Regions from separate parts of the Halomonas elongata DSM 2581 genome, predicted to be linked through region 3. Evidence: predicted binding sites of a transcription regulator. Region 3 holds the regulator's gene; each other region holds the start of a gene.

The links. Region 3 encodes sigma-54, which starts transcription at its own class of promoters, with help from an activator protein. Its sites were predicted from a motif close to TGGCACNNNNNTTGCTNT; they were not measured.
Region 1: a site for sigma-54 is predicted at 2,216-2,233, ahead of glnA (glutamate--ammonia ligase). Genes of this name have one in related genera too.
Region 2: a site for sigma-54 is predicted at 2,638-2,655, ahead of urtA (urea ABC transporter substrate-binding protein). Genes of this name have one in related genera too.

What each region holds. Positions count from the first base shown of each region.
Region 1 is NC_014532.2:142,871-148,132, reverse strand. It holds gene HELO_RS00655 (DUF4124 domain-containing protein) at 1-460, opposite strand, end outside; gene glnA (glutamate--ammonia ligase) at 668-2,074, opposite strand; gene HELO_RS00645 (glycine betaine ABC transporter substrate-binding protein) at 2,448-3,317, opposite strand; gene HELO_RS00640 (M24 family metallopeptidase) at 3,347-4,615, opposite strand; gene HELO_RS00635 (HalD/BesD family halogenase) at 4,688-5,262, opposite strand, start outside.
Region 2 is NC_014532.2:1,449,378-1,454,639, forward strand. It holds gene HELO_RS06925 (Bug family tripartite tricarboxylate transporter substrate binding protein) at 1-436, shown strand, start outside; gene HELO_RS06930 (tripartite tricarboxylate transporter TctB family protein) at 436-888, shown strand; gene HELO_RS06935 (tripartite tricarboxylate transporter permease) at 888-2,414, shown strand; gene urtA (urea ABC transporter substrate-binding protein) at 2,746-4,065, shown strand; gene urtB (urea ABC transporter permease subunit UrtB) at 4,251-5,262, shown strand, end outside.
Region 3 is NC_014532.2:1,069,483-1,074,744, forward strand. It holds gene rapZ (RNase adapter RapZ) at 1-882, opposite strand, end outside; gene HELO_RS04980 (PTS sugar transporter subunit IIA) at 931-1,410, opposite strand; gene hpf (ribosome hibernation-promoting factor, HPF/YfiA family) at 1,417-1,728, opposite strand; gene HELO_RS04990 (RNA polymerase factor sigma-54) at 1,829-3,250, opposite strand; gene lptB (LPS export ABC transporter ATP-binding protein) at 3,456-4,181, opposite strand; gene lptA (lipopolysaccharide transport periplasmic protein LptA) at 4,178-4,708, opposite strand; gene lptC (LPS export ABC transporter periplasmic protein LptC) at 4,705-5,262, opposite strand, start outside.

The sequences.
Region 1 (5,262 bases), 930 kb from region 3:
GCAGTTCCGCCTGCAAGCGGTGCTCGCCACGCACCAGATTGACGAGTTCGATGACCGGCTCGCGCGCCGCGGGCCTCACGATGTCTCCATCGAGCAGCAGACGCAGCCCGTGCCCTTCACGCAGCGCCGGCCGCAGTTCGAGCCGCACCCGCACCTTGCCGGCGAATCCTGTGGGCAGGGTCGTGTCATCGTCGGGTGCGGCGATCGTGAAGACGTCATACGTCCGGGAGGGTGCATCGCCGGCGGCGTCGCTCGATGCTGCACGAGTCGCCGTTGACGAGGCCGGCAGCGCCGGCACCACACTGATCGGCGCAAGCTCGACCGGCTCGCCGCCACGCGCGGGATCGTCGGTGAAGAACACATGGCCCCGCGCGTCGGTGGTGCGGTAGAGGACCTGCCCGCCCATGGCCTGATTCACCACCACAAGCCACAGCAGTATCGCGATTGTTGGCCTATCCATGAGCCCTTCCCCGGCAGCGGGCATCCTGCCCTTCAACTGGAGATTAGGCACTGCCCGACAGATCAGCGACCTCGCACGCTTTCGGGCAATGTCTCGCGCACAGTCCCTCGCACGAAAAACTCCAGCGTATACATCTCGTGCATAAAAAAGGGCACGCCCGGCAGGCGTGCCCCTTCTCGCTGCAACGCGGCGCCGAAGCGCCGACGATCAGCAGCTGTAGTACATGTCGAACTCGATCGGGTGGGTCGTCATGCGCAGACGCTCGATGTCCTCGGACTTGAGCTCGATGTAGGCATCGATCGTCTCGTCGGTGAAGACGCCGCCCTCGGTCAGGAAGCTGCGATCGGCATCCAGCGCTTCCAGCGCCTGATCGAGGCTCTCGGCCACGGTCGGGATGGCCTTGCCTTCTTCCGGCGGCAGGTCATAGAGGTTCTTGTCCATGGCATCGCCGGGATGGATCTTGTTCTTGATGCCGTCGATGCCGGCCATCAGCATCGCCGCGAAGCACAGGTAGGGGTTGGCGGTCGGGTCCGGGAAGCGGGCCTCGATGCGCTTGCCCTTCGGGCTTGCGGTGTAGGGGATACGGATGGACGCAGAACGGTTGCGCGCACTGTAGGCCAGCATCACCGGCGCCTCGAAACCCGGCACCAGACGCTTGTAGGAGTTGGTCGACGCGTTGGTGAAGGCGTTCAGGGCACGGGCATGCTTGATAATGCCGCCGATGTAGTACAGAGCCATCTCGGAGAGACCAGCGTACTCGTCACCGGCGAACTGGTTCTGGCCGTCCTTCCAGAAGGACTGGTGGACGTGCATGCCGGAACCGTTGTCACCGACCACCGGCTTGGGCATGAAGGTCGCGGTCTTGCCGTAGGCGTGGGCCACGTTGTGCACCACGTACTTCATTTCCTGCAGCTCGTCGGCCTTCTTCACCAGGGTGTTGAACTTGACGCCGATCTCGTTCTGGCCGGCGTTGGACACCTCATGGTGATGCACTTCGACGGTCTGGCCGATGGCCTCCAGGGTGCTGCACATCACGCCACGGATGTCGTGGAAGCTGTCCACCGGCGGTACCGGGAAGTAGCCACCCTTGACCCGCGGACGGTGACCCAGGTTGCCGCCTTCGACGTGGCGGTCGGTGGCCCAGGCACCCTCTTCGGAGGTGATCTTGTACATGGCGCCTTCGGCGTCGGCCTTCCAGTGCACCTCGTCGAAGACGAAGAACTCGGGCTCCGGACCGAAGAAGGCGGTGTCGCCCAGGCCGGAAGACTGCAGATACGCCTCGGCACGCTTGGCGATGGAGCGCGGATCACGCTCATAGCCCTGCATGGTGGCCGGCTCGATGATGTCGCAGCGCAGCACCAGGGTGGCATCTTCGGTGAAGGGGTCGAGGAAGCCGGTGCCGTCCTCCGGACGCAGGATCATGTCCGACTCGTTGATCCCCTTCCAGCCATTGATGGAGGAGCCATCGAACATCTGGCCGTTCTCGAAGAACTCTTCGTCCACATCGCGAGCCGGGATGGTGACGTGCTGTTCCTTGCCTTTGGTGTCGGTGAAGCGCAGATCGACCCACTTCACATCATGTTCTTCAATCAGGGCGAGAGTCTTGTCAGACATGAGGTCCTCCACAATGAGCTTGGCTCGTTAACTCTGAAGCGAATTCAAAGCGTCTTGACTGCTGGTCGAGTAGCGAACGTTGTAGCACGCCGTAAGCTGGCTGCCCACAACCGCCGAAGCGACCATGGCGTTTGCAGTGGTGAAGCAGAAAGCGTGCCAAAATGGCGCATCCTCATGCCCGGCTTTCATAGCACCCTGATCTTGCAAAGGAAAATTTTCCTTCCTGGTTCTCCCGAGCCAAGCCTGCCTGCTCACCGCCCTATATCGATGCGACACAGGCAGCTCTCGATGAACCAAAATGGAGCGCCATGAAAGAGTCAGCACCAAAACAGTGCAAATGTGCTGCCCTCACGCCCCCATGGGACGAGACGCGTCATGCATCGGCGTCCTCGAAATCGCCCAGCCACTTCTCGATGAGCGCCGGGTGGTCAGCGATCCAGCGACGGACGCCCTCTTCTGGGCTGCCGACGTCCTCGATGGTCAACATCAAATCCGATAGCTGGCCATGGCTCATGTACCAGCCATCGAGGACATCCGTTATTTCGGGGTGCTCTTCGGCGAACCCGGCCGTGGACATCCATTTGATGTCGTCGCCGCCGCCATAGGCCTCCTCGGGATCCTCGATGGCCTTCAGGTCATATTGCGCATAGGCCCAATGCGGCTGCCAGAGCGTGACCGCGATGGGTTCTTCCTTGCGATACGCCTCCTCGAGCGAGGCCAGCATGGCAGGTGACGAGCTATTCAACTGGCGAAACGGCAGCTCGTAGCGCTCGATGGCGGTTTCCGTTTCCCCCGCGATGGCGGAACCCGACTCGATGCCCATGATTGTCGGCTCTCCCTGGTACTCGAAGCGTGACGCATTGGCCTTCAGGTCTTCCATGGTGTCGATATCCGAGAGATAGGCCGGCACCACCAGCTCGTCCTGGGCGCCGTGATACCAGGCGTCATGGACATCGATACGATCCTGATAGGGCTCCAGGTATTGGGCATCACCATTGGGCAGCCAGACTTCCAGCGATATGTCGATATCGCGCTGGGCCAGCGCGCTGAAGATGATGCTCTTGCCGGTCGTGGTCAGCTCGACGCGGTATCCCCGCTCCTCCAGCAATTGCTGCCATAGGTGAGAGACGGCAATATTCTCCGACCAGTTGTTGGTGCCGATGGTCAATGTCTCGTCGGCCGATGCCGTAGTGGCAACCCCCAGGGCGCCAAGTGCAACGAGAAGAGAAGTAATCGATTTCATGGGTCTCCTTAGATTGTCATGGAAAAGGGTCAAGAACCCAGCAACTCATCGTCATAGCCATACGTCGACAGACGATCTATCCCCCGTTCGGTAATCAACACCTGTTCCTCCAGCTTGACCCCTTCGCGGCCATCGCGATGCCCGATATAGGCTTCCACGCACAGGGTCATGCCGGGTTCGATGTCACCGTCGTAGCCGACATCGTCCCAATCCATGTCATGGGCGATCAGCGGCCATTCACCGGTCATCCCGCAACCATGGACGATGTCCAGGTAGCGGTTCTCGCGATATCCCCGGGGAATCGGCCAGGCGCGGCGTGAATACTCGCGAAAGCTCATGCCGGGTGCCAGCAGGGCGATATTGCTTTCCAGTTGATCGGCCGCCATCCGATAGAGCCGCTTCTGCTCCTGGGTGGGACCACCACATCCGGGGACATGGAAGGTTCTTGAAAAGTCGGTGTAATAGCCGAAGCAGCCGACGATGTCGGTGTCGAAGGCCACGAGTTCACCAGGCGCGATGATCTTGTCGGAACACTCCTGGAACCAGGGATTGGTGCGTGCCCCCGAGGCCAGCAGCCGGGTTTCGGCATATTCGCCCCCCGTGGCCAGCACATGCTGGTTGAAAATGGACCATAGCTCGTTTTCGGACATGCCCGGCCTCAGGGCCGCTTCCATGTGCGCCATGGCGGATTCCGTCAGTGTCACCGAACGGTGGATCAGGCTCAGCTCATCGAGGCTCTTGATGGACTTGGCGCCTTCCACGGCGACGGCGGCATCGATCAGCTCGAATCCCGCCTCGCCAAGGGCGGATACGGCCGCGGTAGGAGCCGACTCGATGCCCAGCCGTTTGCCCTGCGTAGCCGAGCGTGCGAACAGGGAGCGCATGTCATCGACGAAGGCCGCCGTGTGTTGCGGGCAACGAGGCCCGCTGTACTGCGGCATGACGGCCCTCGCCGGATGAACTTCATCCAGCAGCCGGGCATCCTTCGCCAGGTGCATGCAGGCACTGAACTCGTAGAGCACTACCGGACCGTCAGCGGCCACGTAGAGATAGCGCGCGGGATTGCGCTGCGAATAGACCTGCATGTTGCGAACGCCGCAGGCATATCGAATATTGATCGGGTCGAACAGGATGAGCGCATCCATCTCATGATGGCGCATCTGCTGACGCAGGCGGTCGAGACGATAGCGCTCGACCCGCGACAGCAGCTCGTCATCGATGGATTGGCGACGAAAATCACCGTCAACGTAAGACCGACCGTCTCGAGGGACGTCGGCCAGTGCCACGATCTGGCTCATGAAAACTGCACTCTCTCGTTGGTCAGCGGGCAGGCGGACAGGTCAGGCATGGAGAGCCTCGGCTCGTCGCGCCTACCCCATGAGATTGTCGTGGCGATGCTGGTTGTGAGCGTCGATGTGGGCCTGGGTCACGCGACCATAGATCTTTTCGGTGTGCTCCAGGCTGCCCATCATGTTCGGGGTCTTGGCGTAACCCAGCAGGGTGCACAAACGCTGTCCCTGGGCGGAGGCCACACGGTGCATCGAATAGCGCCCCTTGAAGAGCTGCAGGTCGCCGGTATTGAGCGTCAGCGACTCGACCTCGGTGTGATCGCCTTCCAGGATGCGCTGCACAGCGGCGAAATTCTCCTCGCCGGGGCGGCGGATGTTGGGCGCATACTGGAACTCCCCGCCGCTATGAGGCCGTCGCGTCATCAGGCTGACGATGAATTCATTGGTGTCGAAGTGCCAGGGCAGCTCGGTATCGTCAGGCATGACATTGATTACCAGGCCGGCGATGGGATCGGCGAACTCATAGATGACCGGTTCCTCGAGACAGTCAGCGATGAACCGCTGAAACGCCGGATCGCGATAGAGCGTCTTGACGATGGCGTCCTCGGGAATCAGGTCCTTGGCCACGAACCCATTGGTGTAGTGCTGGAAGCAAC
Region 2 (5,262 bases), 380 kb from region 3:
CATTCCCTATCTCTCCTACAACAATGGCGGCGAGGCCATGACCCAGGTGGTCGGCGGCCATGTCGATGCCTTCACCGGCGACATCTCCGAGGCCCAGGGCTTCATGGAGTCGGGCGACCTGCGGGTGCTGGCGGTGCTGTCCGATGAGCGCCTGCCCGGCGAATACAGCGATATTCCCACCGCCAAGGAGCAGGGCATCGACGCTGTCGGCCCCAACTGGCGCGGTTTCTACATGCCGGCCGACATCTCCGACGAGGCCAAGCAGTACTGGACCGACGCCATGGACACCATCTACCAGAGCGAGGAGTGGAAGAGCGTCATGAAGCAGAACGGCCTGATGCCGTTCCACATGAGCGCCGGTGAATTCGAGGAGTTCGTCAAGAACCAGATCGATGACATCGAGACCCTCTCCAAGGACATCGGGTTGATCAAGTAATGACCTTCAATGACCGTATCTTCGGTGTTCTGCTGATCGTCCTGGCCGTCGCGTACGGCTGGGGCGCCAGTCAGTTCCCCGAGTCGTTCGGCGGGTCCGAGGCCGTCGGGCCCGCGACCTTTCCCTATCTGCTGGCCGTGGTGCTCGGATTGAGCAGCCTGTATCTCATCGTGCGGCCCGATCCGGACAATGCCTGGCCCTGGAGCCGTACCGGCATCGAACTGGTCATTGCCGTGGTGGTCCTGCTGCTCTATACCGCGCTGCTGCAGCCGCTGGGCTTCATCATCAGCACCACCCTGGCGGTGGGCACCCTGTGCTGGCGCATGGGCGCTAGCCTGCCCAGGGCCTATGCGACCGGCGCCGTGGCCGGCGTGGTGGTGTTTCTGATCTTCAACTATGCCCTGGGCCTCGCGCTGCCGCTGGGTCTGCTGTCGTTCCTGGAGGTTGGCTGATGGAAACCCTGGGTTATCTGATGGACGGGTTTGCGGTCGCGCTGGCGCCGCATAACCTGATGTTCGCCTTGCTGGGGGCCTTTCTCGGCACCCTGATCGGCGCCCTGCCGGGCCTCGGGCCGGCCAATGGCGTGGCGATCCTGATCCCGCTGGCCTTCACCCTGGGGCTGCAGCCTGAGACCGCGCTGATCATGCTCACCGCGGTCTACGCCGGTGCCATGTACGGCGGGCGTATTTCCTCGATTCTGCTCAATATTCCCGGTGACGAGCCGGCGATGATGACCTGCCTGGATGGCTATCCGATGGCCAAGAAGGGCAAGGCCGCCGAGGCACTGGCGATCTCCGCCGTGGCTTCGTTCATGGGCAGCCTGATCGCCACCATCGGCTTGATCCTGCTGGCGCCCTTGCTGGCCGACTTCGCCCTGACCTTTGGTCCGGCGGAATATTTCGCTCTCTTCCTGCTGGCCTTCGCCACCCTGGGCGGTATCACCGGCAAGAATCCGATGAAGACCGTGGTGGCCGCCTGCATCGGCCTGATGATCGCCACCGTGGGCATCGACAACACCGGGGTGCAGCGCTACACCTTCGGTGTGCTCGAGCTTTACGAGGGCGTGGACTTCATCATCGCCATCGTCGGCCTGTTTGCCATCTCCGAGCTGCTGTTCTTCATCGAGGACAAGGCTGGTGGCGGCAAGGCGAAGATGACCGTCAACAAGCTGACGCTTTCCTGGAAGGACATTCGCGAGATCATGCCGTCGAGCATCCGCGGTGGCATCCTGGGCTTCATTGCGGGCGTTCTGCCGGGTGCCGGGGCGTCGTTGGGCAGCTTCATCGGCTATACGCTCGAGAAGAAGGTCGTCGGCAAGAAAGGCTATTTCGGCGAGGGTGACCCGCGCGGTGTGGCCGGCCCCGAAGCCGGCAATAACGGTGCCTCCAGTGGTGCCCTGGTGCCCATGCTGACGCTCGGCGTGCCGGGCAGCGGCACCACCGCCGTGCTGCTGGCGCTGCTGATCTCGTTGAACATCACGCCGGGACCGCTGATGTTCACCCAGAACGCCGACATCGTCTGGGGCGTGATTGCCGCGCTGCTGATCGGCAACTTCCTGTTGCTGGTACTGAACATTCCGCTGGTGGGCATCTTCGTCAAGCTGCTTTCGGTGCCGCCGATGTACCTGCTGCCGATCGTCACCATGATCGCCTTCGTCGGCATCTACTCGATCAGCAACACGACCTTCGATCTCTACTTCATGGTGGCCTTCGGCGTGGCGGGCTACGTGCTGCGCAAGCTCGAGATTCCCCTGGTGCCGGTGATTCTCGGCCTGCTGCTGGGGCCGGAGATGGAGAAGAACCTGCGCCATGCCATGGATATCTCCGACGGCGACTGGACCATTCTGTGGGACAGCGGCCTGGCCATCGGCCTGTGGGTGTTCGCCGGTCTGGGGCTGATCCTGCCTTATATCGTCGGGCCCATCCTGCGTCGTCGCATGAAGGTAGCCACCGGGACTGGAGGTCCCGAAGGCGACTGAGCCTTTCGGTACTGGCAATTCCCTGACGGGGGCACTGGCATGGCCAGTGCCCCCGTCTTGTTTCTGATCGCACGATAGAGGTGCAGGGCGGACGAGGTGGGCACTGATTCGAGGCAATGGCCGCTCGTTGACTGCACCAAGGCAGAACATCGAGGGCGTGAGGCAGGTGGCGAGGCGCGCTATTTGTCTGACATCAAAGCAATAATCAGGTGAAAGGTGATTCTGGCGTGGCCCTTGCTTGGGATTGTGGGCAGGGAGTGCACCCGGTGCATGCCCTGACTTTCGATCACTGACTTCCGATAACAACGATCCGGATCGCAAGGAGATCACCATGACCTCACCTCGTCCCGCCATGCGTCCTCGCTGGCTGGCCGCTCCATTATTGAGCCTGGCCGTCGCCACACCCGCTCTGGCGCAGGAAGATCCCATCAAGGTGGGCATCCTGCATTCGCTGTCCGGCACCATGGCGATCAGCGAAACGGTGCTCAAGGACACCGTGGAGATGCTGATCGAGCAGCAGAATGCCGAGGGTGGCCTGCTGGGCCGTGACCTGGAGGCGGTGGTGGTCGATCCCGCCTCCGATTGGCCGCTGTTTGCCGAGAAGGCCCGCGAGCTGCTTGCCCAGGAGAAGGTCGACGTCATCTTCGGCAACTGGACGTCGGTGTCGCGCAAGTCGGTGCTGCCGGTGGTCGAGGAGCTCAACGGCCTGCTCTTCTATCCGGTGCAGTACGAGGGCGAGGAGTCCTCCGAGAATGTCTTCTACACGGGGGCGGCGCCCAACCAGCAGGCGATTCCTGCCGTCAATTACCTGCATGATCAGGTCGGCGTCGAGCGCTGGGTGCTGGCCGGCACCGACTACGTCTATCCGCGTACCACCAACAAGATCCTCGAGGCCTACCTGAAGAACGAGTTCGGCGTGGCCGACGAAGACATCATGGTCAACTACACGCCTTTTGGTCACTCGGACTGGCAGAACATCGTCTCCGAGATCAAGGCCTTCGGCAGCGAGGGCAGGAAGACTGCGGTGGTTTCCACCATCAACGGCGATGCCAACGTGCCTTTCTACCGCGAGCTTGGCAATCAGGGTATCGATGCCGCCGACATCCCGGTCGTCGCCTTCTCGGTGGGCGAGCAGGAGCTTACCGGCATCGACACCGGCCCGCTGGTCGGCCATCTGGCCGCCTGGAACTATTTCATGAGCGTCGATACCGATGCCAACTATGACTTCATCGACGCCTGGATCGAGCACACCGGCGACGAGATGGCGGTGACCAACGATCCCATGGAAGCGCACTACATCGGCTTCAACATGTGGACCGAGGCGGTGCGCAAGGCCGGTACCACCGAGGTGGACGCGGTCAAGGACGCCATCATCGGCGTCTCGGTGCCCAACCTCTCGGGCGGCTACGCAACGATGATGCCCAACCACCACATCACCAAGCCGGTGCTGATCGGCGAGATCCAGGACAACGGTCAGTTCTCCATCGTCTGGGAGACACCTTCCACCGTGGCCGGCGACGCCTGGTCCGACTATCTGGAAGGTTCCAGGGACCTGATCAGCGACTGGCGCAAGCCCATGGAATGCGGCAACTACAACGTGGTGCGCGGTAGCTGCGGTGGCAGCCAGGCCGAGGAAGAGGCGTCCGAATAACACCCCGATCTGGATGCCCGATGCTGGGCGTCGGGGACAGGGCGTAGTGAGGGTCATCTGCCATGGATGGCAGATGTAGCGCCCAGGGATGGGTTCACAGCGCCCTCACGTAGGCCTGTCGACGGCTAAGCCCAGCCTTTCCTAAGCCCAGCCTTTCGCAAGATGTCGAATAACAGGACACGCCAATGAGGATGCTCCCACGCTTCCTGTCAGGCCTGCTGTGCCTGTGCCTGCTGTGCGGCCTGCCGCTGGCTGCACAGGCGCAGGACGATCCCGGTCAGGCCCTGCTGGATCCCCTCGCTACCGCCTCCTACGCCGAGAAGGGCGAGGCGATCGAGGCCATCATCGAAAGCGGCGACGCGCGCAGTCGCCGCTGGCTCGAGGCGCTGCTCGGCGGCAAGCTGCAGCGCCACAAGGACACCCGCCGCTTTGTCGTGGTCGTCGAGAACCGCGGCCGCAACTGGCCGGTGGTCGATGCGCTGAGCTTCGAGGATGCCGGCGAGATGTCGCGCCGCGAACTCGACCGCATCGGCATCAACAATGCCCTGCGCGGCCAGTTGCAGGGCGCGCTGGCGGTGCTCGACCTGCATGCCGATGAAGTCGCCGAACGTCGCGAGGCGGCCAGAGCGCTGCTTGGCGATGTCGATGCCGGCCTGGTCGAGCCGATCCGGGCGGTCATCGAAGGTGAGGAGGACGCCGAAGTGCGTCGCCTGCTCGAGCAGGCCCTGGCCATCCAGCGCCTGGAAGCGGGCGAGGTCGCAGCGGTGGAAACCCTGAGCGGCAGCCTGAATTCGCGGGTACGCGCGGCGCTGAATGTCGCCAGTCGCAGCGAGGACCCGGAACTCGCCGCCGCCGCGACCTCGGCCCTGGCCGCTATCGAGCAGAAGATGACGCTCAACCGGGGCCTGGAGACGCTCTACTTCGGTCTCTCGCTGGGCTCGGTGCTGGTGCTCGCGGCCATCGGCCTGGCGATCACCTTCGGCGTCATGGGAGTGATCAACATGGCCCACGGCGAACTGATAATGCTCGGCGCCTACACCACCTGGGCCATGCAGCAACTGCTGCCCGGCCAGCCCGGCCTGGCGCTGCTGCTGGCGATCCCCGCCGGCTTTCTGGTGGCGGCGCTGGCTGGTGTGGCCATCGAGCGCGGCGTCATCCAGTTCCTCAAGGGACGACCGCTGGAGACCCTGCTGGCCA
Region 3 (5,262 bases):
CGCTTCCGGGGGGAGGCGGCTGAGGTGGATGCCGAGTTCTCGGTGGCGCAGCCGAACGCCGGATTGCTGGCTGGCGAGATCGTGGGCAAGACGCTCGGCCAGGTAGACCGAACGATGTTGGCCGCCGGTACAGCCGACGGCCACGGTCAGATAGCTGCGCTGGCTGGCCTGGTAGCGGGGCAGCCAGCGTTCCACCCAGGCAAGGATGTCCTGACGCATCTCCTCGACCATCGGGTAGCTTTCGAGAAAGGCGATGACATTCTCGTCGCGTCCAGTGGCGTCGCGCAGCGAGGGATCCCAGTAGGGATTCGGCAGGCAGCGCGCGTCGAAGACGATATCGGCGTCGAGGGGCACGCCTCGCTTGAAGCCGAAGGATTCGATGGTCAGGGTCAGGGTTTCCTGGCCACGGTCGGCCAGTTGGTCGGCGATGCGGCCACGCAGTTCATGTACCGAGAGTCGCGAGGTGTCGATCACCAGGTCGGCGAGGTCGCGAATGTCCGCCAGGGAGGCTTCTTCCTGCTCGATGGCTTCGGCCAGCGTCATCCGGTTGTTGCGGGTCAGTGGATGACGTCGCCGGGTGGTCGAGTAGCGCTCGATCAGGATACGCGCGTCGGTGGTCAGGTAGACCACCTGACATTCGATGCCACGGTCGCGCAGCTCATGCAGCAGGGTCGGGAAGCGCTGCAGGGCATGCGGCAGGTTGCGGGCATCGATGCTGACGGCGATGCACTTGCGTGCCTGGCCATCACGCAACTCTTCGGCCAGCGAGCCGAGCAGCATGGCCGGAAGGTTGTCGATGGCGTAGAAGCCGAGATCCTCCAGGGCCTGCAGGGCGATCGACTTGCCCGAGCCTGAACGGCCACTGATGATCACGATCTGCATGGCGGTCTCCTGGTCGAAGGCTGGCCGGGCGAGGCCGCTGGGGTTGCGTCAGTTGGGCTCGGCCGATGCCTGTCGGCGAATCGCCTCGATGAGCCGTTCGTGCAGGGCCTGTTGGCTGTCTGCGCGACGCAGGGCGTTGCGCGTGTCGGCGTCGTTCATCACGGCGGCGACCTGGCCGAGCAGCGCCAGGTGGGCGTCGTCGGCCTGTTCGGGAACCAGCAGGACGAACACCAGGTCGACGGGGTCGCCGTCGACGGCATCGAAGTCGATCGGTTCGGCGAGCTTCAAGAAGCCGGCGATGGGGGCCTTGCAGTGAGGGTTGCGGGAATGGGGAATGGCGACCCCGTGCCCGATGCCCGTGCTGCCCAGGCGCTCCCGACCGATCAGACGGCTGAAGACCTCCTGGCTATCCAGGCTGGGTGTGTTCTGGGCGATGAAGGTGCTGAAGAATTCCAGCACGCGCTTCTTGCTCCCCCCGGGCACATCGAACAGGGTGCGCTCGGGGGGCAGTATGGTTTCCAGAGACATGACGGGTCAGCGTGCGCCGGCGGCGCCCTGGGCGCGCGCCTGGGATTTTTCCTTGTGTTTCACCAACTGGCGATCGAGCTTGTCGGCGAGGGCGTCGATGGCGGCGTACATGTCGCCGTCCATTGCTTCGGCATGCAGGTCGGCACCGGCAGCATGCAGGGTACAGGCAGCTTGTTGGCGTTCCTTCTCCACGGAGAGCGTGACTTGCACGGTGGTGATGTTGTCGTAATGACGTTCGAGGCGCGCGAGTTTCTCTTGGACATAGTCACGCAGGGCGTCGGTCAATTCCACATGATGGCCGGTGAGGTTGACTTGCATGACACGCTCCTTGCTCCTGGGATTGTGCCTCGATTGTAACCCTTTTTGGAGTCGAGCAAACCCCCTGTGTAAAGCGCCTTTCGCGCCCCGGTTCGGGAGGTCAGCGAAGGCGCTTGCGTTGGCTCGAGGACGGGATGTTCATCGCTTCGCGATACTTGGCCACGGTGCGTCGCGCCACTTCGATGCCTTCCTCGGCGAGCAGGGTGACGAGCTTGTTGTCGGAGAGCGGTTTGCGGGCCGGTTCCTCCTGGATGAGCTTGCGGATCCGGGCGCGGATGGCGGTGCTGGAATGGGCGTCGTCGCCACCGCCGACATGACTGGAGAAGAAGTACTTGAGCTCGAACACGCCGCGCGGCGTGTGGATGTATTTCTGGGTGGTCACCCGCGAGATGGTCGATTCGTGCATTTCCACGGCCTGGGCGATATCGGCCAGGATCAGCGGCTTCATGGCCTCCTCGCCGTGTTCCAGGAAATCCAGCTGGCGGACCATGATCTCGTGGCCGACCCGCAGCAGGGTGTCGTTGCGGCTGGACAGGCTCTTGAGCAACCAGCGCGCTTCCTGCAGGTGATCCTTGAGAAACTGGTTGTCCTGGCTCTTGTCGGCGCGCCGGATCAGGGCGGCGTAGTCGGGCTGAATGCGCAGTCTCGGCATGGCCTCGGGGTTGAGCTCGACCTGCCAGCCCTGTTCGTCGCGCCGGGCGATGAGATCGGGGATGACATAGTCGTCGCTGCCGCTGGCGAAGGTGCTGCCCGGGCGTGGATCGAGTCCTCTGATCAGGGAGATCACTTCGTCGAGGGCTTCGTCGTCCAGGCCGAGGCGCCGTTTCAGCAGGCGTCGGTCATCACCGGCCAGGGCCTCGAGAAACTGGCGGGCCAGGCGCCGGGCCTGTGGAAGCCAGGGGGTGTCCTGGGGCAGGGCGGCGAGTTGCAGCATCAGGCATTCCCGCAGGTCGCGAGCGAAGACGCCGGTGGGTTCGAATTGCTGTACGCGCAGCAGTACGGCTTCGACCTCGCGGCTGGACGGTCCCTCCAGCCCTTGGTCGCGCAGGCCCTCGCGGATGTCGTCCAGGGGCTGGTCCAGGTAGCCGTCGTCGTTCACCGCATCGATCAGGCTTTCGGCGATACGCGAGGCACGTTCCTCGAGGCCGCTCATGGCCAACTGCCAGGCCAGGTGACCCTGCAGGCTCTGGCCGGCTGCCTGGCGTTCGAAATCGGGGGCCTCGCCGCTGCCCGAGCCGCTCAGGCTTCCCAGGCCGGCGTCCTGATAGGTGTCGGACCAGTCGCTGTCGACGGTCAGTTCATCGGGAATCTCGCTGGCCCAGTCGTCCTCGGCCGTCTCGCCGACCGCCAGCTCGCCGAAGTCCTCGTCGAGCTCCAGCATGGGGTTGGATTCCAGGGCCTGCTGGACTTCCTGGCGCAGGTCGAGGGTGGAAAGCTGCAGCAGGGCAATGGCCTGCTGCAGCTGAGGTGTCATAGTGAGCTGGGTGCCGAGCCGCAGTTGCAGGGAAGCCTTCATGGCCATAGGAAAAGAGATCCGCTCAACGTGCGAGAAAACCCCACCCTAGTCCGCTGTCGCGGCGCATGCAAGCCCTTGTTCAAGCAATTATCATGCCATTGGCAATTTTCGTGCCTTGGCGATAAAGCATTCCTTATATCAGCTTGTTGTGATCAGACAGACTGGGGAAAGATGGGTGAGGGGCGCCATGCCGGACAGTGACCGGCATGGATCAGAGTCGGAAGTCCTGTCCCAGATAGACATCGCGCACCTGCTGGTTGGCGAGGATCGCCTCGGCGTTGCCCTCGGCGATGATCTGGCCGTCGCCGACGATGTAGGCGCCGTCGCAGATATCGAGGGTCTCGCGGACGTTGTGGTCGGTGATCAGCACGCCGATGCCGCGGGCCTTGAGCTGGCGGATGATACCCTTGATTTCGCCGACGGAAATGGGATCCACGCCCGCGAAGGGTTCGTCCAGGAGAATGAAGTCGGGTTCGGTGGCCAGGGCGCGGGCGATTTCCACTCGACGACGTTCGCCACCGGACAGGCTCATGCCGGCGTTGTTGCGGATGTGAGTGATGTGGAAGTCTTCCAGCAGCGATTCCAGTTGGGCGCGACGGCCGGCTCGATCGAGATCCTTGCGGGTCTCGAGGATGGCCATGATGTTGTCGGCCACGCTGAGCTTGCGAAAGATCGAGGCTTCCTGAGGCAGGTAGCCGATGCCGGCGCGGGCGCGCTCGTGCATGGCGGCGCCGGACAGGTCCCGGTCACCGATGGCGACTTGCCCGGCATCGGCACGAACCAGCCCCACGATCATGTAGAAGGACGTGGTCTTGCCGGCCCCGTTGGGGCCGAGCAGGCCGATGATGCGGCCCTGATCGATCTCCAGGCTGATGTCGTGGACCACGCGGCGGCCCTTGTAGCTCTTTGCCAGGTGGCGTGCATGGAGTGTCTTCATTGAGAATCCTGCTTCTCGGGCTCCAGGGTCATGCGTACTCGCTGGTTGCCTTCGACGCCCTCGGCGGCAGAGCGTGCCTGGACGACGCGGCGGTCGAGGAAGTATTCCAGATAGCCACCGTTGAAGGTGTCGCCGCCCCGGTGCAGTTCGGCCTGGTCGATGAGCTCCATGCGGCGCTCGGCGACGTGGTAGACGATGCGCTGCCCCCAGCCGCGTACCACGGATTCGTCGGGAGCGGGTTGCTGTTCGATGTAGGCGCGCTGGCCGGTGGCAATGGCCTGGGACAGCTGGCCGGCGTCGTTGCGGCGGATTTCCACCCGTGCGCCGGTCAGCAGCATGCTGCCCTGCTGAATGCGCACGTTGCCCTGGTAGACGGCGGTGCCGGCCCGGTCGTCGAGGTCCAGGCGATCGGCCTCGACCTGGATCGGCGCGCTGGCGTCGCCCTCGAGTGCCTGTGCCTGGGAGGTGACGAGCGTCAGCATGGCCAGTGTCAGGCCCAGTAGGGCGGCGAGAGTCGGTCGCGTCATGGCTCGGGGTCCTCGTCGGTTGCCGGCGGATGGTGGCCGCGGACATTGTCGGTCAGTCGGGCGCGATTGTCATGAAGCCAGGCGTCGAAACGCTCGCCCTGCATCGACTGGGGCGGCTGACTCAGCGTGGCCGGCGTTTCGCTCCAGGCGTGGCCGGTGTCGGCATCGTAGTGCAGCTCCTGGGTGGTCAGTTGCCAGTGTTCTTCGGGCGCTTCGAGCCGCACGTCGCCGCTGAGTATCAGGGGATTGCCGCCCGTTTCCAGGCGCCCCCGCTCGGCGCGGGCGGTCCAGTGCCGGCCTCCGTCGTCGCGCAGCTTCACGTTCGGGCTTTCCAGGCGCGTGACGTCGTCGATGGGGGTGTGCACCAGGCGTGGGGTGATGAGCCGTTGGTGCGGATAGCCTTCGGCATCGAAGCGCGTCGCCTCGACGTCTTCCAGGTAATAGTCCGGCTCGCCAGCGGCATCCTGGGGCACCGGGCCCGGGGTGCCGTCGTTGCGCGAGTCGAGCAGGGCCAGGCCGCCGCCGAGAACCAGCAGCAGCAAAAAGAGCCAGGT